DNA from 3 places in the Mesorhizobium sp. M6A.T.Cr.TU.016.01.1.1 genome. Region 2 is predicted to be linked to each of the others. Evidence: riboswitches for the same ligand, from Rfam matches in the RefSeq annotation. Region 2 holds a riboswitch; each other region holds the start of a gene.
What was found. A riboswitch is a leader RNA that binds a small molecule or an ion and turns the genes downstream of it on or off. The one in region 2 is predicted to bind cobalamin.

Region 1 (5,689 bases), 1.6 Mb from region 2:
TAGCGGTCGAATTCGGGCACATCGGCGATCTCGTGCCCGGAGGCCGGCAGCCATTTGTTCCAGATCGTGTTGACCGTGCGGCGGATGGTCGAGATGTGGTCACGATGGGCGAACACGGCGTATTTCTGCGCCGGCACGCGCACGCGCGAAAACTCCCTCGGCAGGTCCGAAAAATCGGACACCTCGACGCCGGCGATGTAGTCGAAATTGCCGGTGTCGTCGCCGTTGACGCAGACGCCATAGGCGACGTCGCCGATCTCGCCTGGAATATTGCCGATATACGGGCCGAACCGCTGCCATTGCATCGGGATGCCGGCGCTGGTTTCGCAGCTGTAGCGTTCGCCGAGACCGGCGATGAGAAACGGCCGGCTGGTCTCAAAACGCGGCGGCTCGAGATTGGTGAGGAAGGACTGGTCCATCAGGATCGGCTCCACGAGAGCGAGATTGTCGAGCGAGCCTTGCGCGCGCACCAGTTCCGGCGTGGTGCCGAATTGGTCGCGGAAGGCACGGGTGAAGGCCTCATGCGAAGCGTAGCCGGTGTCGAGCGCGAGCGAAAGGATGTCGGGTGCGCCGGCGGCGAGCTTGCGCGCCGCTTCGGTCAGCCGGCGAGAACGCATGTAGCCCATCACGAACGGCCGGTCGCAGCACCGAAAGCCCGCGTCACGTGAAAGCGCGACACGCCGCTGCTCTTGGCGACATCGTCGAGCGAGACGGATTCCGGCAGGTGGCTTTCGACGAACCACAGCGCTTTCTCGGTCGGGTTCATATGGCTCCTCGCATTTGGCCCAGTCTTCGCATTTGGCCCAGTCTTCGCATTTGGCAAAGTCATGGTGCCGCTTCCTGGTGGAGGCAGTTTGATCGAAATTGCGCACCGCGCAAATCGCGAGCGACGGCGGCCGGCAAGTCGAAGGCGTCGGGCGAAAGAGCTTGACAGGAGCAAGCGGCGTCTTTTAAATGGTAACGTTATTACATAACGAGATTCGTATGGCTCTTTCTGACAAGACCCTTCGCTCCAGCGGCTGTTTCAACCCTGGAAATTTATTGCGCTGTGATTGGCGGAAAACTAGGGTGCCTGGGTGATGGTCCCCGAGTCGAAAGGCAAGGGGTGAAAAGGGAACACGGTGAGATCTTCGGATCGAGGCCGTGGCTGCCCCCGCAACTGTAAGCGGTTAGCAAAATCCGAAATGCCACTGGCCGGCAAGGCTGGGAAGGCAGGATGGCGCAAAGACCCGCGAGCCAGGAGACCTGCCATCAGCATGAGTTGACCGGACGGGGTGTGCCGGGAGGAGACGTGGACATCGGTCTTGTCGGCCGGTCCGTCCAGCTTCCTTCCGTCGCCATTGAGAAAGTGACGGTAAGTTGGACGCCTCCCAGCCTCTTCTTGAAGCGCGTGAGCTGAGCGCGACGGCGAATGGCCAATGCCTGGTCAGCGCGGTCAGCCTTTCGGTGGCGGCGGGCGATCGCCTCGCAATCATCGGTCCCAACGGCGCCGGCAAGACGACGCTGTTGCGCATGCTATGTGGCACCCTGCGGCCAAGCGCGGGAGATGTGAGATTTTCCGGACGCCGGCTGGAGACGTTTTCGGCCGCCGAGCGGGCGCTGCACATGGCTGTCGTCGGCCAGACCGATCAGCCTGATCCGCGGCTTGCCGTGATCGACTACGTCGAGCTTGGCCGCGTCCCGCATGCCGGCTTGCGACGGAGGAGCGAGCAACGCGACATCGCCGTCGAAGCGCTTCGCAGAACCGGCCTGCTGCCGCTGCTCGGCCGCACGATCGGCTCGCTATCGGGTGGCGAGCGGCAACGCGCCCAGCTGGCACGCGCCGTTGCCCAGGAGCCAAAAATCCTGTTCCTCGATGAACCGACCAATCATCTCGATCCGCGCGCCCGCAGCGAGCTTCTCGAACTCGTGTCGCAGTTTGGCATGACCGTCGTGGCGGTGCTTCATGATCTGTCGCTGGTCACGCCATTTGCCACCAGGGTCGCGGTGATGAACGAGGCCCGCCTGCAGGCGTTTGCCGGTCCGCGCGAGGCGCTGACCAAGCAGTTGATCCGCCAGATTTTCGGCGTCGACGTGCTTCGGCTGCGCCATCCCACCGAAGACCGCGAACTCACGGTATTCGACGTTCCGAACCGTGCCTCTTCACATTCCGATTTGACCAAGGAGCAATATTCGTGAAACGCCTCGCATTGTCTTTCGCCTCCCTCCTGTTTGCCCAGACCGCCTTCGCTTTCCCGGTGACCGCCTTTGCTTTCCCGGTAACTGTAGACAGCTGCGGCACGCCGCTGACGTTCGACGCCGCGCCGAAGCGCGCCATCATCCAGGATATGAACATGGCCGAGATGGCCTTCGCGCTGGGGCTGCAACCGTCGATCCTCGGCCTGACCGGCATCACCGGATGGTACAAGGTCGGTCCGGAATTCAAGGCCGAGCAGGGCTCGATCCCGGAACTCGCGCCGAAATATCCGACACTTGAAAACCTCGTCGCGGTCGAGCCCGATTTCTTCTTCGCCGGCTGGTATTACGGCATGAAGCCGGGCGGCGAGGTGACGCCCGATACGCTGGCGCCGCACGGCATCAAGACGCTGGTGCTGACGGAAAGCTGCGTCCATCTCGACAACAACCGCCCCGCCGCCTCGATGGACCTGCTCTACGACGACATCGAAAAGCTGGGCAGGATTTTCGACAAGGAAGCCGAGGCGAAAAAACTTGTTTCGGACTGGAAAGCGCAACTCGCCGATATCACGGCGAAGGTTGGCGACCACAAGGGAACGCGCGTATTTCTTTACGACTCCGGCGAAGACAAACCCTTCACATCAGGCAAGTTCGCGATCCCCAGCGCCATGATCGCCGCTGCCGGCGGCGACAACATCATGGCCGACATGCAGACGAGCTGGGGCAATACGGATTGGGAAACGGTCGCCTCCCGCAATCCGCAGTTCCTGATCCTGCTCGATTACCAGGACGGTGGCGGCTACAGGAAACTGCTCGATTTCCTCAAAGTTCATCCGGCGATGAAGGAAACCGACGCGGTCAGGAATGAGCGCTTCGTCGCGCTGCGCTATGCCGAGCTGACGCCCGGGCCAGCCAACATCGAGGCGATCGGCAAGATCGCCAGGGCGATGCACCCGGAAGCTTTCTGAGCTTGCGCCGCAGGGCGTTCGAATTGGCAATGATAGCAGGAGCAGTGGCGATTGCCACTCTTGCACTGCTGTCGATCGCCTATGGATCGACGGTCATAGCGTTGAGCGACGTGGTTGCCGCGCTCGGACATGCGGCCGGACTGGACGGAGACATCGTGCCCGGTCCGGTCGGCAAAATCGTTGTCGATCTCAGGCTGCCGCGCACGATCATGGCCATCTGTGTCGGCGCCGGGCTGGGCGTCATCGGCGCGCTGCTGCAGACGGTAACGCGCAACGACCTCGCCGATCCGTTCCTGTTCGGCCTGTCGTCCGGTGCCGCGGCCGGCGCGGTTTCCGTTATCACCATTTTTGGCGACCATTTCGGCATCTGGACGTTGCCGGTCGCTGCCTTCACCGGCGGCATTTTGGCCGCCGGCATCGTGCTGTTGCTGGTTTCGCGGGTGAGGGGGCAAGGCCCCGAACGGCTGATATTGGCCGGGCTTGCCGTATCGTTCATGTTCACCGCCTTGACCAACTATCTCGTCTTTGCCGGTGACCAGCGCGCCGCCCACTCGGTGCTGTTCTGGACGATGGGCGGGCTCGGGCTGGCGCGGTGGGACAATGTCGGACTGGCTGCTCTGGGCGCAGGCACCATCCTTGTGTTCGGACTTTGGAACCACCGTCGGCTCGACGCTTTCCTGGCCGGCGAAAACGCCGCCGAAAGCCTCGGCGTGCCGGTTGCGCGGATGCGCAGGACGACATTTCTCGTCGCTGCTTTCTCGACGGCGATCCTCGTCTCGGTGGCAGGCGTCATAGGTTTCGTCGGTCTGATGATCCCGCATCTGTCCCGGCCCCTGGCCGGCCCGTTGCACCTGCGCCTGATTGCAAGCTGCGCCCTCTTTGGAGCGGTGCTGTTGCTGGCAAGCGACCTTCTAGCCCGCACGCTGCTGCCGCCGCAGGAACTGCCGATCGGCATCATCACCAGCTCGGTCGGCGCTTTTTTCGTGGTCACGATGCTCATTCGCAATCGTTCCTGATGTGACTGCCATCCACACTTGCCGGCTTCTGGCATAATGCCGCATCTTGAATAGTAAGCACGCTTATAATATATGCCGCTCATGGTTTCCGACGGCATCGATAGATTGGGCTTTTTGATCCACGACGTGCAGCGCCTGATGCGCAAGCGCTTCGAGGCGAAGGCCAGCGGGCTCGGCCTTTCCTCGGCGCAATGGCGGCTTATGGTCCGCGTCGCCAAGGAAGAAGGCATCACGCAAGCGCGGCTCGCCGAGCTTCTCGAGATCGAGCCGATCAGCGTGTCGCGCCTGGTCGACCGCATGGAGGAGAGCGGCTGGATCGAGCGCCGTTCCGACGCCACCGACCGCCGCGTCCGCATGATCTTCCCGACCGCCAAAGCGAGCGAGGCCTACGCAGAGATCAAGAGCCTTGCTGGCGAAGTCTATGAGGAATCGCTTACCGGCGTGTCGCTCGAAGATCGCCGCATCCTGATCAAGGGTCTGGAGGCAATGGCCAAGAACCTGGCGGACGGCGAGACGGCGTCCGGCGAAAAAGTCAAAGGTGCAGAAGGCGCAGCAGCATGAACGCGGTAGCCAAGGTAGATGAGAATGCAACCAAGCTGGAGGTTGAAGCTCCGGCGCAGCCGGCGGCAGCTCCGGTGGCGGTCGCTCCGCAGCTAGCACCGGCGCCGGTGGTGCCGAAGAAGAAGCGCCGTGTCGGCCGCTTCCTATTGATGTTTGCGCTCCCCGTGGCACTGATCGCCGGCGGCAGCTACGTCTGGGTGACCGGCGGCCGCTACCAGGAAACCGAAAACGCCAATCTGCAGCAGGCCAAGGTCTCGATAGCCGCCGATACGGCGGGTCGCATCGTTCAGGTCGATATTTTCGACAACCAGTCCGTCAAGCAGGGCGACGTGCTGTTCGCCATCGATCCCGAGCCCTACCGGATCGCATTGGCCCAGGCCGACGCGGCGGTGGCCGGCGCGCGCCTCAATGTCGAGCAGCTGCGTGCGGCCTACAGCCAGGCGCTGGCGCAGGAGAAGTCCGACGCCAGCCAGGTCGACTACGCGCAGTCGCAATACGACCGAGCCGCCGACCTTGCCCGCAAGGGCATCAATGCCAAGTCCTCGCTCGACGAGGCCAGGAACGATCTCGACAAAGCCAAGCAGCAACTGGCCGTGGCCGAGCAGGGCATCCTCAGCGCCAAGGCGGGCCTTGGCGGCAATCCCGATATCGAGACCGATAAGCATCCGACCGTGATGGCGGCGCTCGCCGCGCGCGACAAGGCTGCCTATGATTTGGCGCAGACCACTGTCAGGGCGCCGGCTGACGGCATCGTCAGCCAGGCTGCCTCGTTCAAGGTCGGCCAGTATGTCGGCTCTGGCACGCCGCTGTTTTCGCTGGTCGAGACCGGCGACACCTGGATCGATGCCAATTTCAAGGAAACGCAGCTCACCCACATGAAGCCGGGCCAGAAGGCCGAAATCGTGGTCGACACCTATCCAGGCAAGACGTTCGAGGCCACCGTCAAGGCGATCGGCGCCGGCACGGGAG
Region 2 (5,689 bases):
CCTGTCACTGGTTGTTGAATTCGCTGTCGGCTACCCGGCCTGGCTGTTCGGCGCCATCGGCCATCCCGTCACCTGGTTCGGCAGGCTGATATCCTTTCTCGATACCAGGCTCAACCGCGATACTGATTCCGACGCCCTGCGTCGCCGGCGCGGTGTTCATGCGCTGCTGATCATCGTGCTGGTGCCGGCCGCCATCGCCTTCGCAGTGGAAACCATGCTTTCGGGCATTCCCGCCGGACTGGTCCTCACGGCAATTCTGGCGACGTCGCTGCTGTCGCAGAAGAGCCTGGCCGAGCATGTCGAGGCGGTGGCCGACGGGTTGGACAATGGCGGGCTCGACATCGGCCGTGTTGCCGTCTCGCGGATCGTCGGCCGCGATCCGGAAAAGCTCGACAGAGCCGGCGTCTGCCGCGCGGCGATCGAAAGCCTGGCCGAGAATTTTTCCGACGGCGTCGTCGCGCCCGTCTTCTGGATCGGCGTCGGCGGCCTGGCCGGCGGCGTCGCTTACAAGGCCGCCAACACCGCCGATTCGGTGATCGGCCACCGCACGCCGCGCCACGAGGCCTTCGGCCGGGCGGCGGCGCGCTTCGACGATCTGATCAACCTGCCGGCGTCACGGCTGACCGCGCTGCTCATCGTGGCTGCCTCTTTCTTCGTCAAAGGCGCCGATGCCGGCAATGCCTGGCGCACCCTGCAGCGCGATGCGAAAAAGCACCGCTCGCCCAATGCCGGCTGGCCTGAGGCGGCGATGGCCGGCGCGCTCGGCCTGGAACTCGCCGGCCCGCGTTCCTATGACGGCGTCATGGTCGATGATGCATTCATGGGCGAAGGCGGCCGCCGCGATGCGGAAAGCATCGACATCAGGCGGGCGCTGAAACTCTACCGGACGGCCGACCTTCTGCTGATCGCGCTGTTCGGCTTGCTGTCGGTGCTCGTCATCGCTGCGTGACGTTTAATCCGGTCGAGATCGGCTAAAACAAAACCCGCCTCGGGGGCGGGTCGCTGGCGCAAATCAGCACCATGAATAAATTCCTAGCATAACTGCCGTCACAAAGCAATCGATTTCGGGCCACGAAGTGGCCAATCGCTTCAGGTTTGCGCTGCCCCTCACTCTTACCATTCCGGGGCGAGCCGCTTCGTGCGGCTTTCCCTTCTCCCCTTGTGGGAGAAGGTGGCCGCGAAGCGGCCGGATGAGGGGTGTTCCAGCTTGGCACCAACAGCGCTCCGGCCAGCACCCCTCAACCGTCTTGGCGCTGCGCGCCAATCCACCTTCTCCCACAAGGGGAGAAGGAAGAAGAGGCGCGGGCAAAACCCCTCAGAACTCTATGCCTTGCTGCGCCTTCACGCCGGCGGAAAAGTGATGCTTGGTCACGCCCATCTCGGTGACCAGATCGGCCGCCTCGACCAGCGCCGGCTTGGCGTTGCGGCCGGTGACGACGACGTGCAGACCCTCGCGGCGCCCTTTCAGCGCCGCCACCACCTTGTCCAGATCGAGATAGTCGTAGCGCAGCGCGATGTTCAGCTCGTCGAGCACCAGAAGGCTGATCGACGGATCGGCCATCAGCTCGAGCACCTTGGCCCAGGCAGCTTCGGCGGCAGCGATGTCGCGCTTCAGATCCTGAGTCTCCCAGGTAAAACCCTCGCCCATCGTGTGCCAAACGACCCGATCGCCGAAAACGGCAAAGGCGTCCTTCTCGCCGGTGTGCCATTTGCCCTTGATGAACTGGACGACGCCGACGCGCTTGCCGTAGCCGAGCATCCTCAGCGCCAGCCCGAAGGCAGCGGTGGTCTTGCCCTTGCCGGGGCCGGTGTTGACGATCAGCAGCCCCTTCTCGACCGTCTTTGCCGCGACCTCGGCGTCCTGCACCGCCTTGCGCTTGGCCATCTTGGCGCGGTGGCGTTCTTCGTCCTTGGGTTCGATAGTATCAGCCATGTCATTTCACCTTCAGCGGCAGTCCCGCCACCATCATCAGCACCGTATCGGCTATCGTCGCGACCTGCTGGTTGAGCCGGCCGGCGGCATCGCGAAACCGACGGGCGAGCGCATTGTCCGGCACGATGCCCTGGCCGACCTCGTTGGAGACCACGAGCCATGGCCCGCGCGGTCGCGACAACACATCGGCCAGCCCCCGGCATTCAGCCTCAATGTCATGTTCGGCCAGCATATGGTTGGTCAGCCACAGCGTCAGGCAGTCGATCAGGACAGGCCGGCCGTCAGGCAGGGCCTCGATCGCGCCGACGAGATCGAGCGGCGCATCGATGGTCGTCCAGCCCTCGCCGCGCCGCGATCGGTGCAGCGCGATGCGCTCGCGCATCTCGTCGTCATAGGCTTGCGCCGTGGCGATGTATGTCCACGGCGCCGGACAGGCCGTCACCAATCTTTCGGCATGCGCGCTCTTGCCGGAGCGCGCACCGCCGATGACCAGCGTCAGCGTCCCGCCGGAAGCAACGCGATCAGGCAAAGCTGTCGCGCAGGCTCGTCGCCGTGCCGGTCAAGCGGCCACGCACCACGCCGACGACGGCGCCGAGCACCAGCCAGAACACCAGATTGGTCAGCGTCACCGCCACCACGAACTGGTGATGCAGACCTTCCGGGATCGGCGACTCGAAATTGTCGGGCTGCGGCGCGCCGACGATATGCGGCGCCACGATCAACGCCACGGCAAGCAGCGCCAGCGGCAGCGACTTGCGGAAGGCAAGCAGGCCGAGACCGGCCGCTGTCGCCACCACTGTCGCCATCCACCAGATCTGGCGCTGGGCGAGATCGGCGGCCGGCATCGCCGGCAGTTCGGGCGGCAGGCCAAGGTTCGGAGCCAGCGTGAACACGGCAAAGCCAGCGAGCCCCCAGAACAGGCCCTGACGCCAATTGCCGATGCCGCCGGCAAACTCCGAAGCGGCGACCAGGATCAGAGCAAAGCCGATGCCGGTAACGACATTGGCAGCGATATTGAAGACGAAACGCTCGAAGCCATCGGCCGGCGCCCAGCCTTCGTCTTCCGGAGCGGCAGCTTCAGCCGGTGCGGCGCTGCTCATAGCAGTCGTGCTCATTGCGTTTTCGGCAGGTGCTATCGGCGCCGCGGCATGGTCATGCGCGTGGCCGCCGCCGGCCTGCTCGTAGACTTCCGCCTTCAGGATGAGCGGCACGGTGGCATAGGCCTGCATGCAGGCGAGGACGACGCCGGCCACAAGCCCTGCGATCGCCGCGATGAACACGACGTTGCGAAACAATGTCATGATGTCAGCCCCTCGTCAGTGGCAGGGAAACGCCATCGAATGGCGATAGTCGTGAGCAGCATTGTGGACCGCATCGATATGCGAGAAGCCGACAAAGCCCATGACGAAAATGCCGAGAAATGCAGCAAGCGCCAGCTGCAAGAAGCGCGACTGCGAGGAGACGGAAGCGCCGAGCGAGACGGAAGCGGTATTCATGTCTTGTCCTTTCGCCCTCCACCCGAGGGCATAGAAGTCAGTTCTCCTGTCGCCGGCAGGTCTCCTGGCTCGCGGATCAGCGCCCTTCCCCACCTTCCCGAAGAAACTCTTCAGTGGCATATGGAGAGGACTACCGCACACAGTTGCGGGGGCAGCCACGGCATTGGGCAAATTTTGCCCTCACCGCATTCCCTCTTGGTTCCAAAGGAACCGACGACGGCTGCGACTATAGGCAGAATCGTAACGCCCGGCAAACCAAATTCCGCCAGCTACCAGCGCGAATGCGCCGTCTTGGCAGGCCAGCCAGCCGGCGCCGTGATTGACAATTTTCGCGGCCGGGTGTCGGCTGGAGCATCACAGGAAGGCGGTCATGCAACCCAGCCCGAGCGAGCACGATCCCTATAACGGTTTGACGCGACTTGAACCGACGCTGCCGTCGTCGGCGTACTGGGACATCGACGCCCATCAGCGCGATCTCGACGCCATCTGGTATCGAAGCTGGCTGCTCGTCTGCCGCGAGGCCGACCTTGCCCAGCCGCTGGCGTTCAGGACGTTCCGTGTCGGCACGCAGGAGATCGTCGTGCTGCGCGACGAGACCGGCGAGCTGCGCGCCTTCCATAACACCTGCCGGCATCGCGGCTCGCAGCTCTGCCAGGCGAGCGAAGGACGGCTGAAGGCGCGGCTCATCACCTGTCCCTATCACGCCTGGTCCTATTCGCTGCGTGGCGATCTCGTGCGCGTGCCGTCGAAATCGCTACCTGAAGGCTTCGACAAGGCCGATCATCCGCTCTATCGGGTCGCACTGTCGGTGTGGCGCGGTTTCGTCTTCGTCAATCTCAGGGAAGACGCCGCCGGTTCGGCCGAAACATCCTTCGATCCCGCATCCGGCAATCTCGCCAACTGGCCGCTGGAGACGCTGGTGTCGGGCCATGTGCTGCGCAAGGTGATGGACTGCAACTGGAAGATTTTCTGGGAGAACTTCAACGAGTGCCTGCATTGCCCGGGCGTTCACAAGGACCTGTCTCGGCTGGTGCCGATCTATGGCCGCGGCCTGATGGGGCGGCACGACGACCCGGAATGGGCCCGTTGCGCCGACAATGACGCGCCGGAGTTTTCCGGTGGCCTGCGGGCCGGAGCCGAAACCTGGTCGCGCGACGGGCGCGTCCACGGCCCGGTCTTTCCCGAGCTGACGTCCGCCGAGCGTACCGCCGGGCAGACCTATGCCACCAATTTGCCGTCGATGTTCATCGTCGGCCATGTCGATTATGTCCGCACCGTGCGGCTGGTGCCGCTCGGCCCGGAGCAGACCGAACTGACCGCCGAATGGCTTTTTTCGCCCGAAGCGCTCGCCGATCCAACGGCTGATATCGACAACATCGTCGCCTTCGGCAGGCAGGTGCTGGAGGAAGACGCGGATATCTGCGAGGTCAACCAGAAGGGCCTGCGCTCGATGCGCCACGAGGCGGGCGTTCTGATGCCCGAGGAATATGAATTGCACCGCTTCCACAACTGGGTGCGCGAACGCCACACAGCCCTTTCACCAACGCCCTGAACATCGGAGAGTTTGGCCCACCTTCTTTTGTCCGGGGCAACCGTGATAGTCGTCTTGCAGTGCTGAATCAGATTGCGAGACCATGAGCATCCTTACGCCAATCGCCCCCGTTCAGGATCAATCGAAGCCGAAGCGCATTATCGCCATCGACGTCGCACGCGGCATCGCCTTGCTTGCCATGGCGAGCTACCATTTCACCTGGGATCTCGAATTCTTCGGCTATACCGATCCCGGCCTGACCGCCTTCGGCTGGTGGAAGTTCTACGCGCGCTGCATCGCTTCGACCTTCCTGTTTCTGGTTGGCGTCAGCCTGTTCCTCGCCCATGGCAAACAGATCCGCTGGAACGGCTTCTGGAAACGCTTCGCCATGGTCGCCGGGGCGGCGCTCGCCATATCGGCCGCCACAAGGTTTGCCACGCCCGACAGCTTCATCTTCTTCGGCATCCTGCACGAGATCGCGCTGGCCAGCCTGCTCGGCCTGGCGTTTCTGCGGCTGCCGGCGCTGCTGACGCTTGTCGTCGCGGCTTTCGTCATCACCGCTCCGCTCTATCTCAGGTCCGGGACCTTCGACCATCCGGCCCTGTGGTGGGTCGGCCTGTCGGCAACCAATCCACGCTCCAACGATTATGTCCCGCTGTTGCCGTGGTTCGGCGCCGTGCTTGCGGGCATCGCGGCGGCAAAGCTCAGCTCCGCCTCCGGCATGCTGAC
Region 3 (5,689 bases), 3.3 Mb from region 2:
GGCGCAGTCGCCCTGGCAGACGGTGACCATCACCCGCATCGAAAAGCGCACGCCGCGCGTCACCAGCTTTTTTCTCCGGCCGTCACGGCCCTTCGCCTATCGTGCCGGGCAGCATGTCGATGTCAGGCTGACGGCGCCGGATGGCTATCAGGCGCGCCGTTCCTACTCCATTGCCTCGGCGCCGGAAGCCGGCGAGACGATCGAGCTGGCGATCGAAAGGCTCGATGATGGCGAGGTCTCGCCGTTCTTCCACGAGGTCGCGGCAGTCGGCGACGAGGTCGAGCTGCGCGGCCCGCTCGGCGGACACTTTGTCTGGTCCGACAGTGACGGCGGCCCGCTTCTGCTGGTCGGCGGCGGGTCGGGCGTGGTGCCGCTAATGGCGATGATCCGCCATCGCGCCGCACGCAAATCGGCGGTGCCTGCCACGCTGGTGTTTTCCGCACGGATCTGGGACGAGGTGATCTTTCGCGACGAGCTGATCGACTTCCACGATCGCCGGGACGGCTTCGATCTGGTGTTGGCGCTGACCCGCGAGCCGGCCCGGCGCCCGGCGGACTATTCACGGCGGATCGATGCCGCGATGATAGAGCAGTCGATGGTGCGGCTGCCCGCGCCGCCAAGGTTCGCCTTTGTCTGCGGCTCGAATGCCTTCGTGTCGGCCGCCGCCCAGGCGCTGATCGATGCCGGCGTTCCGGCAAGCCTCATCCGCACCGAGCGCTACGGGGTCTAATGCATGTCGCGCAACAACCTAAAGCGCGTCGCATAAGGCCGGTCAAAACGCGACGCGCTTTAGGGCCGCCGGTCATGCCTCGATCTCGATCGCCGTCAGCGGCTTCGAACAGCAGGCAAGGATGAAGCCGTCGTCGATCTCGTGATCGAGGATGCCGCCATTGTGGCTCATCTCGACCGTGCCCGAGACCTTTTTCACCTTGCAGGTTCCGCACAGGCCGAACTCGCAGGCCGCCGGGATGCGCACGCCCGAAGCGCGCGCCGTCTGCAGCACGGTCTGGCCGGCAACGCAGTCGGCATCGACATCCGAAAGCGAAAAGCGGATTGGCGTTGCGGCTTCGGCAGGTATTTCGACCCCACCCTCTGCCGGCGAACCGAACGGGGCCGGTATTTCCTCCACCATCGGGGCCGCAAAGCTCTCCTGATGATAGTTGCCCATGTCGAAGCCGGTGGCCTCCAGCATCTGCCGCACCGCACGCATAAACGGGTCGGGGCCGCAGCAGAAGATTTCGCGCTCGCGGAAGTCTGGCGCCAGCAGCGGCAGCCGTATCGCGTCGATCCGGCCCATATGGCCGAACCAACCCTCGCGGCTGGACCGTTCCTCGATCATGAAGCCAAGCGTCAGACCCGGCATGCGGCTGCCGAGCAGTTCGAGCTCCTTGCGGAAGATGATCTCCTCGGGCTTTCGCGCGCAGTTGACGAAGCCGACATCGGTCCATGGCGCGCAGTCGTTCAGCCAGCGCAGCATCGACATCATCGGCGTCACGCCGGAGCCGGCCGAAATGAACAGATACTTGGCCGCGGGATGGCTGTGCAGCGAAAAGTCACCCGTCGGACCATAGGCCCTCACGTGAACGCCGGGCTTCAGATTGTCGAACATCCAGCGCGTGCCGAGACTGCCGGCTTGCGCCTTCACCGTCACCGCGATCGAGAACGGCCGCGACGGCGAGGAAGACAGCGTATAGGTCCGCATCAGCGGGCCGTCGGAGGTCGGCAGTTCCAGCGTCACGAATTGGCCCGGCTTATAGCGGAACCAGGTCTGGTTGTCGGAGCGGAAGGTGAAGGTCTTCACGTCAGGCGCCTCGTCGCTGACGCCGATCACCTCCAGCACCTGCAGCCGGTCGTTCCAGGGCGCCATTTCGTCGAGATGGCGGTAGAGCCCGAGGTCCGTCATTGCGTTCATCTCTTCACGTTTCTCTCAGGCGACGCTGCGCAACGCCGGCCGGCCGTCCTCGGCAAGGCGCGGTCCGATGAAGGAGGCGTACCATTCGACGAACTGGATGACGCCGCCCTCATGCAGTTCCGAATAGGGGCCGGGCTCATAGGCCGGCGACAGGATGCCGAAGGCGTTTTCCTCGACAATGCGGCGGTCCTGGTCGTTGGTTTCGGTCCATACATGGGTAAGTTCGGCGAGGTCGTAATCGACGCCTTCGACCGCGTCCTTGTGGACAAGCCATTTGGTGGTGACGGCGGTTTCCGTGGCGCTAATCGGCAACACGCGGAAGGTGACGGCATGATCGCCGAGGATGTGGTTCCAGGTCGTCGGATAGTGGTAGAGCAGCAGCGAGCCGACACGGTCGGTCGAAACGCTGTCGGAAAGGTTCTTCTTCACCGCGCGCCTTCCCGTCATCGTATAGCTGACGGCGTCGCGCAGCAGCGGTGCGCGGGTGGCGCGATATTGCCCAGCCGGATCGATGCGGAACTTGCTCGGCAGGCCCGCCGCCTCGCATTTGGCCCAGTGCGCCAGCATCTCAGGATCGCTGTCGGCGCCCTGCACGCCGGTAACGGTCGGTGCTTCCGGGAATGTCTTGCACAGTTCCGGATGGTTGCCGGCGCAATGGTAGCACTCGCGGTTGTTTTCCCAGACGAGCTTCCAGTTGCCCTTCTCGACGATGGTCGATTCGAAGGCGACCTTTGCCTCGCGCAGTCGGTGCGGCAGGAGGTAAGGCTCGATCATGGCGCGCATCGGCGCGAAATCCGCCGGCTCCTTGGCCAGGCAGATGAAAATGTAGCCGCCGACACTTTCGCAAGCCACCGGCTTGAGGCCGAACTGGCTCTTGTCGAAGCCATCCGCCATCTGGCGAGCGAACAAAAGCCGGCCGTCCAGCTCGTAGGTCCACTGGTGATAGGGGCAGACGAGCTTTGCCGCCGTGCCCTTGTCGGCGTTGCAGACGCGGCTGCCGCGATGCCGGCAGGAATTGTGGAAGGCATTGATCTTGCCTTGCTGGTCGCGGACCAGCACGACCGGATAGTCGCCGATCTGGGCGGTGATGTAGCTGCCCGGCTTCGGCAACTCGCAATCGTGGCCGATGAACAGCCAATCGCGATACCAGATCAGCTCCATGTCGAGCTTGAAGAAATCGGGATCGGTGTAGAAGGGCTGCTCGAGCGAATAGCCTTGCCTGCGGCCGTGCAAGAGCCTCAGCATGTCGTTGCGCGAATCCATGTCCTGTCCTCATAGCCGTCGCATCGGCCCGAAATCGGAATCGATTTCGGAAAGCACGATGCGCAATTCAAAGTCTTGGAGCGTACTTTATGCGTCCAGATGGACGCATGTCGCTCCAAAGACTGAACTGGTGGTGATTGAGGAAGGATCGCTTGCACGCCGGCGACAGGCCAGACATGCATCATCCACCTCTTGACCGCCCACCGCGATCAGTCGAGTCTAGACACCTCGGGCTGGTTTCCGGGCTCTGGAGTGTCCTTGCGGACAGTCGCGACACCTTCCCAGGCTTGTGGCCCAGTGGTCTCCCGTTGCGACTTGAACTCCACCACCGTTGCGGGGGCAGCGCCGGGATTTGACCGGCTTCCCAATTCTCCGCTTCGTCGTCACCAAGCGGCACCTGAGATGGCGTCATCTAATCATGACGGCCAGCTGACTGTCGGCATGAAAGCGACATCGTATCCATGCGGCGCGACACGGCCCGCGAAACGTGCAGGTTGGTAATTGCAGGGCTGAAAACCCATTTTTTCGGCCACCATTGTCGGCCGCCGTGACATCGAATTCCGACCCGCGGCGGAGGCAAAGAAGGTTAACAGTTTCCAAAAGTGACTATTAGCCGCTTCTAAAATCGAACCGAACGGTTCGTTTCTGTTGACAATGCGTGCATGACGCTGTGAACGCAGGTCCGCCAATCCGTCAAATCGTCAAATGGCGACTTTGGCATAAACCTTTGAAAATAAAAGATAAAGCAGCGCCCGTAGAAGCGTCTGGTACAATTTCAAGGTGTAGATTCTTGGTCCACACGGAACAACTTCGTGATTGGAATCTGCGGGATGGCCTTCCCACATCGGGGCTGTCCGAACGACGCGAATTCCTTCCAAGACACGCCGCTAGCCGGACGGAAAACTAAGATACTGGAGTACCAAAAATGAAAAAGATTGCTCTTACTGCCGTCGCCGTTCTGGCCATCACCGGCAGCGCCTTTGCCGGCAGCGACCATTATGGGTCCAACGGCGCCAACCAGCCGGCCGCTGCGGTCGACAGCTCGTACACGGCTTCCATTCAGAAGCCGGCTCACGCTGAAAAGCCCGCCGTCCAGGGCGCCGACCGCAACCTTTTCGGCAACAATTAACAGCTGATCCCAGACCATGGTCCCGAAAAGTGGAAACCGGTTTTCGGAAAAGATCATGGTCAAACAAGAAGACAGAGCGGCGGCAGGTCCGCCGCTGGGGATCTTTAGAAATTCAGGAGTATTGGAAATGAAGAAGATTGTTCTTGCCACCGCCGCCATTCTGGCCATCTCCGGCAGCGCTTTTGCCGGTAGCGACAACTATGGATCGAACGGCGCCAACCAGCCGGCCGCTGCGGCCGACAGCTCGTACACGGCTTCGGTTCAGAATTCCGCTTCGGCGCAGAATCCGGTTCCGGCCGACGAGAAACCCGTCCACGGCAGCGACCGTAACCTCTTCGGCAACAACTAACAGCCAGTTCCAACAGCAGCGGCGGCATTTGCCTGCCGCGCTGATGGGATACGAAAATCCAGGAGCACTGAAATGAAGAAGATCGTTCTTACCGCCGCCGCGCTTTTGCTTGCTGCCGGCAGCGCCTTTGCCAACAACGACAATGTTGGCGGGACCGACATCAACAAGCAGGCGACCGTCAACGTCGACAACACGCAGACGTCTTCGGTACGCAACACCGGTTCGCCGATCTACAAGCTGCTCAATTCGTCGGGCGACGTAGAGAAGTCCGCCCCGCAGGGCAGCGACCGGAACCTGTTCGGCCGCTAGCGCATCGGCCCGAAAATCGGAATCGATTTTCGGAAAGCACGATGCGTAGGTTCAAAGTGTTAGAGCGTACTTTGTGCGTCCACTTGGACGCACGTCGCTCTAACAGCAACCTGAATGCACAAGAGCGGCGGGCTTTGCCCGCCGCTCTTGTTTTTGGCTTCGCCAAACAACTGCTCGGCAGTCCTGCTGCCGTTCTCAGGCCGCCTTTGCTTCCGCTTCGTGAAGCGTGAAGGACCGCCCGTCGGTATCGAAAATATGCAGGTCGCCGGCATCGGCACTCAACCGCAGCGTCGCACCCCGCTTGACCTCGACATTGCCGGGCAGCTTGGTCACCAGCGGCAGGTCGGCGCGGCCGATGTCGACATAGACGAGCTGGACCTCGCCGAGCTGCTCGACATAATCCACCGTTCCCTCGAAAAGATAATCCGCGCCGCTAGCGATCATCAGATCCTCCGGCCGCACGCCGAAGCTCACCGAAGCGCCCTTCGCTGAGGCCGGCGTGGCGATCGGCACCGTCGCCTTGCGCCCGCCGACATGGCTGACGATGGTCGGGTTGCCTGATTTGTCGATTGTCGCCGGCAGGATGTTCATTGCCGGCGAGCCGATGAACTGGGCGACGAACAGATTGCCGGGTTTCTTGTAGAGCTCCATCGGCGTGCCGACCTGCTCGATATGGCCGTCCTTGAGCACCACGATGCGGTCGGCCAGCGTCATCGCCTCGACCTGG

Region 1: linked by a shared signal. The riboswitch ahead of EJ075_RS31925 (ABC transporter ATP-binding protein) and the one ahead of EJ075_RS24475 (CbtB domain-containing protein) in region 2 are both predicted to bind cobalamin.
Region 3: linked by a shared signal. The riboswitch ahead of EJ075_RS07930 (aromatic ring-hydroxylating dioxygenase subunit alpha) and the one ahead of EJ075_RS24475 (CbtB domain-containing protein) in region 2 are both predicted to bind cobalamin.

The regions. Positions count from the first base shown of each region.
Region 1 is NZ_CP034452.1:6,583,057-6,588,745, reverse strand. Features, by position in the region: partial or broken gene EJ075_RS31930 (AraC family transcriptional regulator) at 1-766, opposite strand, end outside; cobalamin riboswitch at 1,064-1,268, shown strand; gene EJ075_RS31925 (ABC transporter ATP-binding protein) at 1,360-2,178, shown strand; gene EJ075_RS31920 (ABC transporter substrate-binding protein) at 2,208-3,143, shown strand; gene EJ075_RS31915 (iron ABC transporter permease) at 3,173-4,159, shown strand; gene EJ075_RS31910 (MarR family transcriptional regulator) at 4,241-4,720, shown strand; gene EJ075_RS31905 (HlyD family secretion protein) at 4,717-5,689, shown strand, end outside.
Region 2 is NZ_CP034452.1:5,030,027-5,035,715, reverse strand. Features, by position in the region: gene cbiB (adenosylcobinamide-phosphate synthase CbiB) at 1-949, shown strand, start outside; gene cobO (cob(I)yrinic acid a,c-diamide adenosyltransferase) at 1,316-1,933, opposite strand; gene cobU (bifunctional adenosylcobinamide kinase/adenosylcobinamide-phosphate guanylyltransferase) at 1,935-2,462, opposite strand; gene EJ075_RS24480 (CbtA family protein) at 2,455-3,234, opposite strand; gene EJ075_RS24475 (CbtB domain-containing protein) at 3,250-3,429, opposite strand; cobalamin riboswitch at 3,466-3,659, opposite strand; gene EJ075_RS24470 (aromatic ring-hydroxylating dioxygenase subunit alpha) at 3,800-4,981, shown strand; gene EJ075_RS24465 (DUF1624 domain-containing protein) at 5,064-5,689, shown strand, end outside.
Region 3 is NZ_CP034452.1:1,712,817-1,718,505, reverse strand. Features, by position in the region: gene EJ075_RS07940 (FAD-binding oxidoreductase) at 1-730, shown strand, start outside; gene EJ075_RS07935 (hybrid-cluster NAD(P)-dependent oxidoreductase) at 803-1,903, opposite strand; gene EJ075_RS07930 (aromatic ring-hydroxylating dioxygenase subunit alpha) at 1,928-3,175, opposite strand; cobalamin riboswitch at 3,389-3,591, opposite strand; gene EJ075_RS07925 (DUF680 domain-containing protein) at 4,101-4,304, shown strand; gene EJ075_RS07920 (DUF680 domain-containing protein) at 4,432-4,653, shown strand; gene EJ075_RS07915 (DUF680 domain-containing protein) at 4,726-4,962, shown strand; gene ugpC (sn-glycerol-3-phosphate ABC transporter ATP-binding protein UgpC) at 5,158-5,689, opposite strand, start outside.